2 linked regions of the Ketobacter alkanivorans genome follow. The protein of the gene in region 1 interacts with the protein of each later gene in a pairwise test. Links are inferred from orthologs where the notes say so. Each region holds a gene or a part of one and is shown on either strand. Other genes may lie near its edges.

What was found.
Region 2: the proteins of leuS (region 1) and ligA interact in binary tests that used the Escherichia coli proteins (3 or more experiments, as listed by UniProt). The link is inferred for Ketobacter alkanivorans from one-to-one orthologs.

The regions. Positions count from the first base shown.
Region 1 is NZ_CP022684.1:1,560,562-1,568,545, forward strand. What follows is about bases 1,856-5,020. They hold leuS (leucine--tRNA ligase), read left to right. Parts: upstream 1,856-2,236; coding sequence 2,237-4,804; downstream 4,805-5,020. Other genes in these bases: Kalk_RS06745 (LPS-assembly lipoprotein LptE), read left to right, coding at 4,801-5,020. In the rest of the region: Kalk_RS06730 (DUF1254 domain-containing protein), read right to left, coding at 1-1,453; more of Kalk_RS06745, read left to right, coding at 5,021-5,313; holA (DNA polymerase III subunit delta), read left to right, coding at 5,310-6,344; Kalk_RS06755 (hypothetical protein), read left to right, coding at 6,352-7,140; Kalk_RS06760 (helix-turn-helix domain-containing protein), read right to left, coding at 7,156-7,923.
Region 2 is NZ_CP022684.1:4,457,427-4,465,146, forward strand. The notes cover bases 3,150-6,050. They hold ligA (NAD-dependent DNA ligase LigA), read left to right. Parts: upstream 3,150-3,523; coding sequence 3,524-5,578; downstream 5,579-6,050. Other genes in these bases: zipA (cell division protein ZipA), read left to right, coding at 3,150-3,410; Kalk_RS19120 (hypothetical protein), read left to right, coding at 5,607-6,050. Also shown: chromosome segregation protein SMC, read left to right, coding at 1-2,254; more of zipA, read left to right, coding at 2,382-3,149; more of Kalk_RS19120, read left to right, coding at 6,051-6,224; Kalk_RS19125 (polyphosphate kinase 2 family protein), read left to right, coding at 6,208-7,050; Kalk_RS19130 (YheU family protein), read left to right, coding at 7,034-7,273; Kalk_RS19135 (two-component system response regulator), read right to left, coding at 7,286-7,720. UniProt on the Escherichia coli protein: DNA ligase that catalyzes the formation of phosphodiester linkages between 5'-phosphoryl and 3'-hydroxyl groups in double-stranded DNA using NAD as a coenzyme and as the energy source for the reaction.

The sequences.
Region 1 (7,984 bases):
TTACGCCCAAGGCGTTTAAATTGACTGTGGGTGTAACGGCAGGCGGCTGCCAAGCACCTTTTCCTAATGGGTAGACAGAATTCCCCTTATCCTTTGGCCAATAAAGACGCATCACCAGAAACATGGGGCCGTTTGGTGCCGGAAGCCAGTTTGCTTCCTTGGCTTTGCCCGGCGAATCTTTCTGGATGTAAAGCGTAATCGAGCCGTCACCATTCTTGATCAGCGACTCTAACATTGGTGAATTAATTAAGTAGCGGTCGACAGGGTTATCGATAAGTAGTTGGCTGGCCCCGTCATACATGGTAATAGACCAAAAGGCATTAACCGGTGGCAACTCGCCTTTTTTAAAGGTTATTTGGTAGTTATGTTTACTGCCGTCGAGAGTAGCCCCATTACTGTCATGCCGTGTAAAAGGGTATACAGCCTCCTCAGCGCTGTTGCCGTAGATACCAAGCTTCGCGGCTGCCGCACGAAGTGCCCAATTCCCATTATAAAATTCACGACTACCGGCAGCAGAGCCAATATTCCATCCGTTCACATTCGAGCCAATATTTTCGCTGGTGTGTTTTATCTTGCTCAACCCGGCCTTAATACCGGCACCCATCTTTTGCATTATTTCTTGGCTCAATGGTATAGCTGCTACTTTTGGGTCGCCGTTTATGCCAATTTGAGCGAAACGCTCGCGCATTTCCGCTTCAACAGAGGCGGTGCCGGTCGGTGGGCAAAACTGCAAAAGAAAGCTAAGGTATTTGGGGAATTCAGATGAAAAAATATCTGCCGAAGGTTTCGGCCAGTCTATGGCTGGTGCGGGTGCTGGTGCCGGTTGTTTAAGGAAAGAAGAGAGGGGTAAAACCTTGTACTTTGCTTGAATCGCTTTAACGTTCTCCATATCCTCGGGGTTGAATAGCTGGGTTCTGTATACAGCCAAGGCAAATTGGGTTTCAGTTGAAAAAGTTTTGCGGATCCCTTTTGGTGTTTCCCCTTGCCAATCTGGCCCAGAGATTAAATAACAACCAGCTTTATCGCCTGTGGAGCGACTTCCAATATAGCCATAGTTGTTGGTGTACAGATCTACCAGTTGAACATCGTAATAGCGCGGAGCCTTAATTTCCGGCATGCAAAGCACTATAGGCTCAGCGCGCAGATCCAGCATTGCCATTGAGTAGGGGGTATCGCTATTGGGCGTGCTGATGGAAGTGTCTTGCGGTGTGAACACGCGAGCTTCATTGTTTATGGTGTTAATAGGGGCTTTAAACTGACCAGATTCAGGGTTAATAAAGTAGTCATATTGCACCTTATAACCCACAAGCATTGGAAACCCGTAGAGAAACGCTTCCTCTGCAACGGACTCAATTTTCGAGCTTATAGGTGAGGTTTGGGCTGCCGAATAGTTAGATAGCACCGTCATTAACAGCAAAACCAGCATAGTATATACCGGTATTCGTATATTCATATCACTTCCTCGATGGGTTCAGCTTGACCAAACTCAAGGCCCTCCTGTTCATCTCCGGCGCAGGGCCGAACAAGTATGGGGGTGTTTAGTCAAACGTTTGTGCTAAGGTGCACTGTAATTTGCGCCTTTCTCTCCTGCCAAGAAGAGGGATGAGCCATCTGATATACACAGCGCGCATATGAGAGATGGTAAAACTTATCACGTCGATCCAGCAAGGGCTTTCTATTACTTACGGTTGCTGTATGAATTGGAAAGCATTTCTGGATGCTCTATCGAAAACCGGATCGAAATCGCTGCCACGTGACTGATGGTCAGTAGCGGCCAGACTATCAACAACCTCAGCTCCTCGACCTCACGACTCGCAATAGGCGCTGGTGCTGACCTGCATCACCCGGCACAGAATCGTCACGATACATGCAGGATGCTCAGCCTTGAAAAAGACATATTTTACTTCATTGATTTCGCAAAGAAGACCTTCATGATACGCGCGATTGTTGAAGGCTCTGTACCAATTACGAGTCGGCTGTCCATCATGTGATTTGCCTGAGTATTGCGGCCAATGGAATTCGATCTACAACAAACCCAATTCGTACGCTGATTGAAAAGAAAGGAGCAAAAGCGGCTCTGGGGAGCAGAATCCACTGCCAGGATACGGCTCCCCACCCTCCCTGCCCAGGGTTCACCCAATCTGCCCGCCGTCAACACCAACAGCCTCTATATGTTCTGGCCACGGTGCGGTATCCTTTGCCCTTTGAATTTATAGCATCCCGAGAGTCGTATTCGATGGAAGAACAGTACCATCCCCAGGCCATAGAGGCAGAAGCCCAGCAGTACTGGGAACAGAACAAGAGCTTTGAAGTCACCGAACAGGAAGGCAAGGAGCCTTACTACTGCCTGTCCATGTTCCCCTACCCCAGCGGCCGCCTGCACATGGGGCATGTGCGCAACTACACCATTGGTGATGTAGTCAGCCGCTTTCAGCGCATGCTGGGCAAAAACGTCATGCAGCCCATGGGTTGGGATGCCTTTGGCCTGCCTGCGGAAAACGCCGCCATCAAGAACAAAGTGGCGCCTGCCAAGTGGACCTACGAAAACCTAGAATACATGAAAGGCCAGCTCAAGCGCCTGGGCTTCGGTTACGACTGGAAACGAGAGCTGGCCACTTGCCGCCCGGAATACTACCGCTGGGAGCAGTGGTTCTTCACCAAGCTCTACGAAAAGGGCCTGGTGTACAAAAAAATGGCTACCGTAAACTGGGATCCGGTGGATCAGACCGTACTGGCCAACGAACAGGTCATCGACGGCCGCGGTTGGCGTTCCGGCGCCCTGGTCGAGCGCAAAGAGATTCCCCAGTGGTTTGTGAAAATCACCGACTACGCCGAAGAGCTGCTGGCGGATCTGGACAAGCTGGAACACTGGCCGGAACAGGTCAAGACCATGCAGCGCAACTGGATTGGTCGCTCCGAGGGTGTGGAACTGCAATTCGAGATCGAAGGCGGTGAGCCGCTGGAAGTCTACACCACCCGCCCCGACACCTTGATGGGTGTGAGCTACGTTGCAGTAGCCGCCCAGCACCCCCTGGCCAAACAGGCCGCCGCTGGCAATGCCGATATCGCCGCCTTTATTGAAGACTGCAGCCACAATAAAGTGGCCGAAGCCGACATGGCCACCATGGAGAAGAAAGGCATCTTCACCGGTTTGATGGCCAAGCACCCCATCACCGGCAATCAAGTGCCCGTATGGATCGCCAACTTCGTATTGATGGATTACGGCTCCGGCGCGGTGATGGCCGTGCCAGCCCACGATCAGCGCGACTGGGAATTTGCCAAGCAGTATGACCTTACCATCCAGCAGGTCATCGAAGCCCGCAATGGCGAAGCGTACGATATTGCCAAAGCCGCCTTCACCGAGAAAGGCACCCTGATCAACTCCGGCCAGTTCGACGGCCTCAGCTCCGAGGACGCCTTCAAAGCCATCGCAGAGTATCTACAGCAGGCAGGCAAAGGCCGCGTCAAAGTGAATTATCGCCTGCGCGACTGGGGTGTATCCCGTCAGCGCTACTGGGGCACCCCGATCCCGATGATCAATCTGGCCGACGGCAGCGCCGTGCCCACTCCACCCGAGCAACTGCCGGTGAAACTGCCGGAGGACGTTGTCATGGATGGCGTACAGTCCCCCATCAAAGCCGATCCGGAATGGCGCAAAACCTCCTACAACGGTGAAGCCGCCGAGCGCGAAACCGATACCTTCGACACCTTTATGGAATCGTCCTGGTATTACGCCCGCTACTGCAGCCCCAACGACGACACCCAAATGCTGGATCCGGAAAAAGCCAACTATTGGCTGCCGGTGAACCAATACATCGGCGGCATCGAACACGCCATCCTGCACCTGCTGTATTCCCGCTTCTTCCATAAATTGATGCGCGATTTTGGTTTGGTGAACTGCGACGAGCCCTACGAGCGCCTGCTGTGCCAGGGCATGGTACTGGCGGACTGCTTCTATCGTGAAGACGAGAAAGGCGGCAAAAACTGGTTCAGCCCCACCGAAGTGGAATTGAATGCTGACAAACAATTCGTACTAAAAAGCGACGGCCAGCCCATCCTGCACGACGGCATGAGCAAGATGTCCAAGTCCAAAAACAACGGCATCGACCCACAGGTGATCATTGATCAACACGGCGCTGACACCGTACGCCTGTTTATGATGTTCGCCGCACCACCAGAGCAATCATTGGAGTGGTCCGACAGCGGCGTCGAAGGCGGCAATAAATTCCTGCGCAAGATCTGGCGCATGGTGATCAGCCATCTGGAAGCAGGCCCGGCTCCAGCACTGGACGTCTCTGCCCTTAACGATCAACAGAAAGATCTGCGTCGCAAGCTGCACGAAACCATCGCCAAGGTGAAAGACGACTACGATCGCCGCCTCACGTTCAACACCGCCATCGCAGCGGTGATGGAACTGTCTAACCATATGGCCAAACTGGATGACGACGGCAACCAGAGCCGTGCCGTCATGCACGAGGCCGTTGAAGCCTGCGTGCTGATGTTGGCACCGATAACGCCCCACGTCTGTCATACCTTATGGCAGAAGCTGGGTCATAACGAGCCCGTGATTGATGCGGCTTGGCCCTCGGTGGATGAAAGCGCCTTGGTGCGGGATTCCATCGAAATGGTGATTCAAGTGAACGGTAAAGTGCGCGCTAAGATTGATGTGGGCGTCGACGAAGCCAAAGACAGCATCGAAGCCAAAGCCCTCGCCAATGAGAACGTGCAAAAGTTCATAGAAGGCAAAAGCATCGCCAAAGTAATTGTGGTGCCCGGCAAACTGGTGAGCATCGTCGCCAAATGATGACGCTATTGCCACGCCACGCTCCCATCGCTGCCTTGCTGGCCCTGCTGCTTACGCTGCAGGGCTGTGGCTTCCAGCTGCGTGGCTCCACCAATTCCATTGCCAAATCCTATAGCAGTGTGTGGGTCGTCAATTCCAGCGGCGATGAAGCCCTACGCCAGATAACCGTACAGGCACTGAAAAACACCGGTACAGAAGTAGTAGCCACCTCTGGCAACGTTCTGGAAATACTATATTCACGCCCCGATAAGCGTACCGCGTCCTACTCCAGTCGTGGTAAAAGCGCTGAGTACGAACTGCTGAAAGAGATCCGTTTCCGCTTCAAGCAAGATGACAAAATACTCATTCCTGATACCACCTTCAAGGCTCGTCGCTCCTACTTGTACAGGGAGACAGCCGCCGTCGGAAAAGCAGAAGAAGAAAACCTGCTGAAGCGAGAAATGGATCAGGATTTGGCCCAACGTATCCTGCTGGCTATCCGCCGCTCCACCCATGAGGCTGAGCAGTGAAGCTGCGCCCAAATCAAATCAAGGAGCACTTCGCCAAAGGCCAGGTGTTACCTGTTTACATCCTGAGTGGCGATGAAACCCTGCTTATGCAAGAGGCAGCAGACCACATACGCAAGGCCTGCCGACAGCAGGGTTTTACCGAGCGAGAACTGTTTCCGGTAGAGGCCGGTTTTGATTGGTCCAACCTGTTGGAAGCGGGCAACAGCATGTCATTATTTGGCGATCGCAAAATTCTGGAAGTGCGCCACAATAAGCCTAAATTTGATGATGCCGCAAAAAAAACCTTACAGAAATATTGTGAAAACCCCAACCCCGATAATGTTCTACTGCTCATCATTCCCAAAGTGGACAAAAAAACCCAGTCCACAAAATGGTTTCAGCAGATCGAAAAAAACGGCGCGCTGATTCAAGTCTGGCCCATTGATATTAACCAACTGCCTCAGTGGATACACCAGCGTATGCGCGGCGCCGGGCTGGAACCCTCGCGGGAGGCTGTACAATTGTTGGCAGAACGGGTCGAAGGCAACTTGCTGGCCGCATCCCAGGAAGTAGAAAAGTTGCTGTTACTGCGCGGCAAGGGCCCTCTCGACGTACAAGATATCGAAGAATCTGTCGCCGATCATGCCCGCTACAACCTGTACGACCTGGTCGACGAAGCACTCAAGGGTAACGATGCCCACGCAGTAAAAATGCTGAACCAACTCAAGGCCGGCGGTACAGAACCTACTGTGCTACTGTGGGCCTTCAGCAAAGAATTGCGCGCACTGGCCGGTATGTCACAGCTGCTCAGCAACGGCATGGCCGCCCCCCGCGTTATGCAAGAATACCGCATCTGGGAAAACCGCAAACCGATCCTGCAATCCGCCCTACAACGATTATCCGGCAATATATTCCGTCACTGCCTGCTGGAGTCCGCGCGCATTGATCAAGCCATAAAAGGGATGGGTGATGGCAATCCCTGGGATGGGTTTACCACCATCATTCTTTGGCTTTCAGGAAGACTCCGCCCCACCGCGCTGTCGATTGGCTGAATCGACGATGCAAATTGACCCCTTCTTTCAAATACCGCAACACACACTGGAAACACCCAGCGGCCCCGCCGAGCTCCCGATCTTGCTTAAAGAGGGCGATTACAGCGTCTTTCTGTTCATGGTGGATAAACCATTGGTAGACGAGTTGCTGCAGCGTACCGGATTGCGACCTGCTATGAACTTGGGTAAGAAGACGTTTTTGGCCCTGGTGATGGGACACTACTCATCCTGCAGCGTTGCCCCCTTCAGCTTTGTCAGCTTGGCCGTTTCGGTAGAACGGGAGCAAGGCTTCCGCCCCACCTCCCCATGGCGGGAACTGTTCAGCCGAGCCGATCGTCGCCATATGGGATTTCATTTTTTGAGCTGCCCGGTCGACAACGTTCGGTTAAGCAGCGTTGGCAAGTTAGCCTGGGGCTTTCCTCACAGCGTGAGCCACATAAGCTACAGACAAGAGGGCTCCAGCATTCAAGCTGTCGCCCGTTGCGCCGAAAGCAACGAGACGTTCCTGCAAGTCCGCAGCAAAAGTCTGCCATTCTTTCGCATCGACTCCATGGATTTCACCATGTTCTCGGTTCTGGACAACAAAATTATCCGCACTCTGTTTCCTACCCGCTGCAAGTTTACCCTTAACGTGCCTATCTCATTCAAGTTGCGCACCGGTGACAGCCAGCACCCCATGAGCAACATAATCCGAAAGCTAAACCTCGAAAACAAAAAGCCTTTTTTGTGCCTAAGCACCCCTTGCTTTCAGGGCCGCATCGACACAGGCATAGTGGTTGAAGACTTGGACAGCTAGGGCGCGACCACCCAATCAAACCAAGCAATGTCCACAGCAACAACTATTTTCTGGGGAAAATGACGACTCTCGCAAGCGGCTTACATAATCACCAGGCTTCTCACCAAATAAGAGTCTGTACTGATCGGATAATCGCCCCATATGACGCAGCCCACTGCTACTGGCTGCTTCCGTTACAGAGCCCAATTCAGCCAAGTACTTATGGAATTTGATCAGGCGGTACTGCCTTAAGTACTGGAGCGGAGAGACTCCAAACTGATTTTTAAAAACAATCTGCAAATTCCGACTGGTTGTGTGCGCGTAATCCACTAGATCGCGCACCGTAATTTCGGTTCGATAATTCTGCCGAACGTAATCCAAAGCCCGGGTCAAAATCCTCTCGCGATTTATAATCTTCGGCGAAACATAGGCTGAACGTAAGGTTAGCTGCGTCAACTGCGCGAGCCCATCAGACACACATTCATCGAAGGCCACCCGACTGAAACCCTCTACATCGCTGACACAGCGCTGTAAAAGCTCATAGAAAAATCGTGATATTAATCGCAGCTCTTTAATGTCCATGTCACGACGTTTACCAATGGTAGAGGACGAAAAAAGAGAATCCAGCTCACTCTCACTGAGCAACTTCTGAATGAGTTCGTATCGCACAACAAGCGCCATATCGGATACATCATACACGCTATGCCAGATCAACGAATCAGACGGTGAACCCAGCATCGTATGACGGGCTCCCTCTGGGTGAGCTATAAACTGGCTCAATGCGATTTCATCAGGATGTGGCAAGTGAAACGCCCAGCTATCGCACGGAACCGTGCATTCCAAAACACCGTTTAAGCGGTTAGAG
Region 2 (7,720 bases), 2.9 Mb from region 1 along the record:
TCGAATTGAACGCTTAAAAGGCGAACAGGAAACCCTGTCAGCCGGTCCGTTGGAAGAAGAAGTGGCCATGCTGGAAGAGCGCATGGCAGAAGCGGATATGAAAATCGAAGACATGCAGGCAAATCTTCTGGGCGTTCAAGAAGACATGAAAGCCAAGCGTGAGAGTAATAACCAGGTGAGCCACGATCTGGATCAGTATAAAAGCGAAATGCAGACCCTCAAAGGGCGTCATGCATCGTTAGAGGCGCTGCAACAGGCGGCCATGGGCGAATCGGATCTGGTGGAATGGCTGGCTCAGAATAATCTGGATAGCAATCAGCGCCTCGCCCAGAAAATCAGCACCGAAAGTGGTTGGGAAAAAGCCGTAGAAACGGTGCTGGGCGATTATCTGCAAGCAGTGTGCATTAATGGTTTGGATGCGGTCACTGCCGTGGTCAGCAGTTTGGAAAAAGGCGTGGTGTCGTTTCTGGACACCAGTCAACAGCCCGCTGTGCCAGTCAATCAAAGCCTGCAAGCATTGGCCGACAAAATACAAGGGGAGGCCTCCGCCAAAACGCTTACCGCCGGTGTGTATGTGGCCAATGATTTGGCGCAAGCGCTGCAGTTACGCGGACAGCTGGGTGGTGGTGAATCCTTGATTACGCCGGATGGCATCTGGATTGGCCCCAACTGGATGCGCGTTGCCCGTGATACCGATCAGGAGGGCAGCGTTCTCAAACGTCAAAAGGCATTGGAAGAAACCACCGCCCGGCTGCAGGAGCTTGAAGCCAAAGTAGAAGATTTTACTGATCAGCTTACCGAAGGCCGCGAAGTGTTGCGTGAGCTGGAAGAGCGCCGTGAAGAAGCCCAGCGTGAGCTGACAGAATACAACCGTTCCATCTCTGATCTGAAAGCCCAGCTCAGCGCCAAGCAAGTGCGCCTTGAGCAGTTCAGCATGCGTCGTGATCGTATCAGCAAGGAGCTGGATGAGTGCCGCGAGCAGCAAGCCCATGAGCAGGAAAGCCTGGGGGAGGCTCGTTTGGTGTTGCAAGAAGCCATGGACGTGATGACCCAGGATACCGAGCAGCGTGAAGCGTTGTTGAAACAGCGTGATGCAAATAAGGATCGTCTGGATCAAGTCAAGCAGGCGGCGCGTGGTGGTAAGGATCGAGCCCACCAATTGGCATTACAAGTGCAGCAGCTGAAATCCAGGCAGGATTCTTTCAAGCAGGGCCTCGAACGCTTGCGACAGCAATTGGCTACCATGCAGGAGCGTCGCACCGGCATCGAAGAACAACTGGCATTGGGTGACGACCCCTTCGTGGAGTTGCAGGCAGAGTTGGAAGAAAAGCTGGAAGCCCGCCTTACGGTAGAAGAAGAGCTGGCTTGCGCGCGTCGCACTCAGGAAGAATGTGAGCATAATCTGCGCGCCGCTGAGAAAAAACGTGGAGAAGCCGAGCAGTCTGCTCAAAGCGTGCGTTCCGAGCTGGAGCGTCACCGCATGGATTGGCAGGGTATGCGTGTGCAGCGTGAAAATTTACAGGCGCAGTTGGCTGAATCCCAGTTTGATCTGGAAACCATCGTAAATGAATTGCCGCAAGAGGCAAACGAAACCGATTGGACCTCCGAACTGGAGCGGATAGGTGCCCGAATTTCTCGCTTAGGGGCCATCAACCTGGCGGCAATAGATGAATTCAAATCACAGTCTGAGCGCAAAAACTACCTGGACGCTCAACATGACGATTTAATGCAGGCGTTGGACACACTGGAAAACGCCATTCGCAAAATCGACCGTGAAACGCGTACCCGCTTTAAAGAGACCTTCGACAAGGTTACCTCCGGCCTTTCGGAATTGTTCCCGAAAGTATTTGGGGGTGGTCACGCGTATCTTGAACTCACTGGTGATGACTTGCTGGATACCGGTGTGGCCATCATGGCTCGCCCGCCAGGTAAAAAGAACAGCACAATCCATCTGTTAAGCGGTGGTGAAAAAGCGCTGACAGCCATCGCGCTGGTGTTCTCCATTTTCCAGCTCAATCCTGCGCCGTTCTGTATGCTGGATGAGGTGGATGCTCCGTTGGACGATGCCAATGTTGGGCGTTATTCCCGCATGGTGGAAGAAATGTCCTCCAAGGTGCAATTTATTTACATCACCCACAACAAGATTGCCATGGAAATGGCGCATCAGTTGATGGGTGTGACCATGCACGAGCCGGGGGTGTCGCGCCTGGTAACCGTGGATGTGGAAGAGGCCGCTGCGATGGCAGTGGCTTAATTTACGAATTTTTGACGTAATAGCTTTATTTTTAGTGGATTTGCTCTATGTTTCTGATAGATGAGAAAAAACTGCGATCAGGGTTTGATCAAGCAGAAACCGCAGAGAAGACGCGAGGATTCGATTAATGGAATTCGGCCTAAGAGAAGTCTTGATACTGGTAGGTTTGGTAGTCATTGCAGGGATTTTGTTTGACGGCTATCGCCGCATGCGTAAATCCAAACTGGGCGAGCTTGAGTTGCCTTCCGAAATGGGAGGCAGCTGCGAAGATGATTGGGAATCATATAAAGGGGAGCTGCCAAATGGTGGTGCCCGTAAAATTCCGTTGAGTGTACGTCGCTCCATTGGAGCGAGCGAGCCGGTTGCCACGCGCAAGGAACCCGAAATGGGTGATAGCTTCGGCTCGGCTCTGGATGAAAACGATATATCATTCAATGAAGAGGTTGTTGCGGAACAGCGCGCTCCGCGCCAGCCGGTGGAGCCAAAGCCTGCTCGAGTTGAAGCCAAGCAGAAGCCCCGTGAGGCGTCTCCGGAGCAGGAGTACGTGGATGACTTGGTGGGGGCTGAAGGCGATGCCCATACCCAGAACGATCTGTTTGACGACGACGATCTATTGATCGCTACTCGGGCAGAGCAGCAGGCGCAACTAGCGAAGAAAACAGGCGGCAAGCGCCGGGAAGAGAAATCGGCAGAAGTGGAAATTGACCCAGATTTACAGGAAGTGCTGGTGATCAACGTGATGGCGCGCTCCGGGGAGCTGGAAGGTAACGATCTGCTTCGGGTGATGCTGTCCTGCGGATTCCGTTTTGGAGAAATGAACATATTTCACCGTTACGAGCAGCACAGTGGTAAAGGTAGTCTGCTGTTCAGTGCGGCCAATGTGGTGGAGCCCGGTGTGTTTGACGTGGATCGAATGGAGGAGTTCAGCACGCCAGGCATCTGCATGTTCATGAAGCTGCCTGGCCCGAAACGGCCGATCCATTCCTTCGAGATCATGATGGACTCTGCGCGCAAGATTGCAAACCTACTGGATGCTGACGTGAAGGATGAGCATCACAACGTGATGCGACAGCAGACCGCTGAGCATTATCGTCAACGGGTTCTGGATTTTGAGCGCCGCTTTCTTTCCTACAAAGCCAGTCAGAAGCAACACTAACCGGTTGTTGGTACTGTGGCGCAGTGCAGCGCCACAGTAAAGTTACCGTTCGAGAGTCGGGCATCTGACGTGTATAATTCCAACCAGGAAATCGTAACAGGTTGGATTCATGCATGGCCTCAACAGACCATCAAACAGAACAGACAATAAAACAGCAGATCGATCAGCTGCGGGAGCAGCTCAGAGAGCACAACTATCTTTACTATGTGTTGGATGAGCCCTCTATTCCTGATGTGGAATACGATCGTTTATTTCAGCAGTTGAAGCAGCTGGAAACAGCCCATCCTGAATTGATTTCGTCAGATTCACCTACCCAGCGTGTTGGTGCCCAACCTCTTGCTGCTTTTCAGCAAGTGCAGCACCGCATTCCTATGTTGTCGTTAGACAACGTCTTTAACGAAGAAGAATTGATCGCTTTTGATCGCCGAATTCGTGAGCGCCTGAACGTTGAGGGTGAAATCCAGTACGTCTGTGAGCCCAAGCTGGATGGCTTGGCGGTGAGTCTTTTATACGAAAACGGTGTACTGGTGCAGGCGGCTACCCGCGGTGATGGCCAAACAGGTGAAGACATCACCATGAATATTCGTACCATCGAATCTATTCCATTGCGGTTACGTGGCGACGATTACCCGCAGATTTTGGAAGTGCGTGGCGAAGTGTTTATGCCTAAAGCCGGTTTTAACCGGCTCAATGAGAAGGCCATCGAGCGTGGGGAGAAAACGTTCGCCAATCCTCGTAATGCGGCGGCGGGGAGTTTGCGGCAGCTTGATTCCAGCATCACCCGTCAACGCCCATTGGATATGTATTGCTACAGCGTGGGTTATGTGGAGGGCGGAGATTTAGCGGACACCCATCACGGTAATTTGATGCGCTTAAAGGGGTGGGGAATGCGGGTTAATCCAGAGATAGAGGTCGCCACTGGAGCCAATGAACTGCAATCCTACCATGATCGTATTCTTGCCAAACGCAATGCACTCGAATACGAAATTGATGGCATTGTGTATAAGGTCAATGACCTAAAACTACAGCGTGAATTGGGCTTTGTCTCCCGCGCGCCACGCTGGGCAACCGCCCATAAGTTCCCTGCCCAGGAAGAACTCACTACGCTATTGGGCGTAGAGTTTCAGGTAGGTCGCACCGGTGCCATTACGCCGGTGGCACGATTGCAGCCAGTGTTTGTGGGTGGGGTAACCGTCAGCAATGCCACGTTGCACAATATGGATGAAGTGGCGCGGATGGACGTGCGCATAGGCGATACTGTCATCGTGCACCGCGCTGGCGATGTTATTCCAAAAGTAGTAAAGGTGGTGCTTGAGCGCAGGCCAAATGATGCCGAGCCTGTGCTTATGCCCAGCGTTTGTCCGGTTTGCGGTTCTGATATTACCAAAGCAGAGGGCGAGGCGGTGGTCCGTTGTTCGGGTGGCTTGTTCTGTCAGGCGCAGGTAAAAGAAGCCATCAAACACTTTGCCTCCCGTAAAGCCATGGATGTAGATGGGCTGGGGGATAAACTCGTAGAGCAGATGGTGGATCAAGGTTTGATCGCCCATGTGTCGGATCTTTACCGCTTGAAAGCCGAACAGCTCGCTGCCATGGAGCGCATGGGTGATAAGTCTGCCCACAATCTGATTACAGCGCTGGAGAACAGTAAATCCACAACGTTGCCTCGATTCCTGTTTGCGTTGGGTATTCGTGAGGTGGGGGAGGCTACAGCCCTCAACCTGGCGAATTACTTTGGCAATCTGGCCGCACTCAAGCAGGCCGATGCCGATACTTTGCAGCAGGTTCCGGACGTCGGCCCAATAGTGGCTAATCATATAGTAGCGTTCTTTCAGCAGGATCATAATCTGGAAATCATCGACGCATTGCTGGCCGCTGGTGTGCACTGGCAGGAGCAGCAGGCAGTAGATCGGGACTCTTTGCCACTGGCGGGGCAGACCTATGTGCTAACCGGAACCCTTACACAAATGACGAGGGATGAAGCCAAGCAATATTTGCTTGATTTGGGAGCAAAAGTCAGTGGCAGTGTGTCGAAGATGAGCGATGCTGTGGTGGCTGGCGAAAAAGCAGGCTCCAAATTAAGCAAAGCAGAATCCCTTGGTGTTCCTGTTTTGGATGAGACTGCGTTTATTCAGTTATTGCAAGAGCACGGAATTCAGCCAATTCAGTAACGTTTCACCGTAATCATTAGGAGGCAGTGTGTCCGATCAGACTCAATCCCCCATCGTGACATTAAAGGAAAACCGGTTTCCGTTGTTCAGCTTGGTGCTGGTGATATTGGCGTTCTGTCTGACCGCCTACGTCGTTTTCCTGAACTATGAGATGACCAAGGTGACGGGTGCTCAGCTGCTGCGTGCGCAGCAGATGCAGGAGCGTGCACAATCAAAATTCCTGGATCAGTATTCAACGTTTTTGTTCCAGCAGGCCCAATCAGCTCGCTTTGAGCGCACATTCGAAGTGCGGCAAAAACATTACTCCGATTTTATGGGGGCATTGTCGGATGCCTGGGGTAGTGTGGGGCGCAAGGACGGCAAAGGTCTTGAAAATGCGCTGCATCAGCTGGCTAAGTCATATTATGCGTTGGAGCCCTTTCTGGATGCCGGTAGCCGCCATTATATGCAAAAACGCATCGCCATCTTTCACAATCTCGCCAAGCAGTTGATGGGGTATGAGAAGGAAAGGCGCGGTATCATCATGGAAGATAAAACCACCATGGATCGCATGATTCAGGATTTTCAGGAATTCCTGTATCCGCTGTTGTTCGAGCCTTTGGACAAAAAGGAGGAAGGCCGTGAAGGTGATGAAGCTGGTAGGTGATCCGGTTAAGTTAAAAGACCTTGGCACCCGCCCCAAACGCAAGATCGACAAGCCTCGCGAAAAGATTGATGAATTGCAGCTTGAGCTGCTTCGAACTCAGCAGGCGTTATTCCGTGAGAAAAAGCGGGTTATTATTCTGATCGAAGGTACTGATACCGCCGGGAAGGGGGGTGTTATTCGCCGTTTGACTCGTCACCTTGACCCTCGGGGCGTGCGGGTTTGGCCGATTGGTGCCCCCGCGAAGTGGGAGCAGTCCCGTCATTACTTATATCGCTTTTGGCAGAAGTTGCCCGAACCAGGTGAAATCACCATTTTTGATCGTTCTTGGTATGGCCGAGTGTTGGTGGAGCGAGTGGAAGGTTTTGCCAGTGAAGCTGAATGGTCACGCGCCTACGGTGAACTGAAGGATTTTGAGCGACAGCTTACAGATGATGGTGTGGTGTTGATTAAGTTGTTCCTTAATCTGTCAAAGGAGGAGCAGTATGATCGTTTTATGGATCGTTTGCGCGAACCCACCAAGCGTTGGAAGATTACCCCTGCCGATTTGAAAAGCCGCCATTTCTGGAATGATTATCAGACAGCCTATGAAGATATGCTGAATAAAACGGCTACTAAAACGGCCCCCTGGTATTTGATTCCTGCCGATGACAAGCAATTCTCGCGTGTTAAATGTCTGTCTGTGATTGCGGATCAGTTGCAGCAGTTAGTGGATTCTTCTCGTGTAACCTTGCTGGATCCTTCTGTGATTGCTGCAGTCGTAGAAGAATTCGGTGAGGATGTTTTGCGAGTGCAGATGGCGGAAGGTATACATGGAAAACATGATTGAGGTTCCCTGGGATCAGTTGGCCGCAGATACATTGCAGGCACTGGTTGAAGAGTTTGTAAGTCGAGACGGCACAGATTATGGTGAGCGCGAGATCGCGTTGGCGCAGAAGGCAGAGCAGGTTATTCATGGCATAAAGCGAAAACAGTATGTCATCGTATATGATCAGGAGGCCGATAGCGTTCAAATCGTAACGGCGCAAGATTGGAAAGCGTCTGGTTACTAAGAGTGTTGTGAGTCAAGCCTTGACGTTGTCTTGTAACAGGGCAATCCAGGATTGACGCTGGATGTAATGGCTGAAATCCTTGGCGCTTAATGCGGGGCTGAAATAGTGGCCCTGTACCACATCACAACGATGATCTAGCAGAAACTGTAGTTCTTCTCGGGTTTCAACGCCTTCAGCGACCACTTCCAAATTCAAATTTTTGCACAGTTGAATAATGGTGTGAATGATGGCGGCGGACTGTCCGTGTTTCACGCATTGCGATACAAAACTGCGATCGATCTTGAGAGTGCTGAAGGGAAACCGGGTCAGATAGATCAGCGAGGAGTAGCCGGTGCCGAAATCATCCAGCGCCACTTTGACGCCTAGATTGCGGATGCCCTCCAGTGTGCGGATTACCCGGTTGGTATCTTCCAGCAGCACGGTTTCGGTGATCTCCACTTCAAGTTG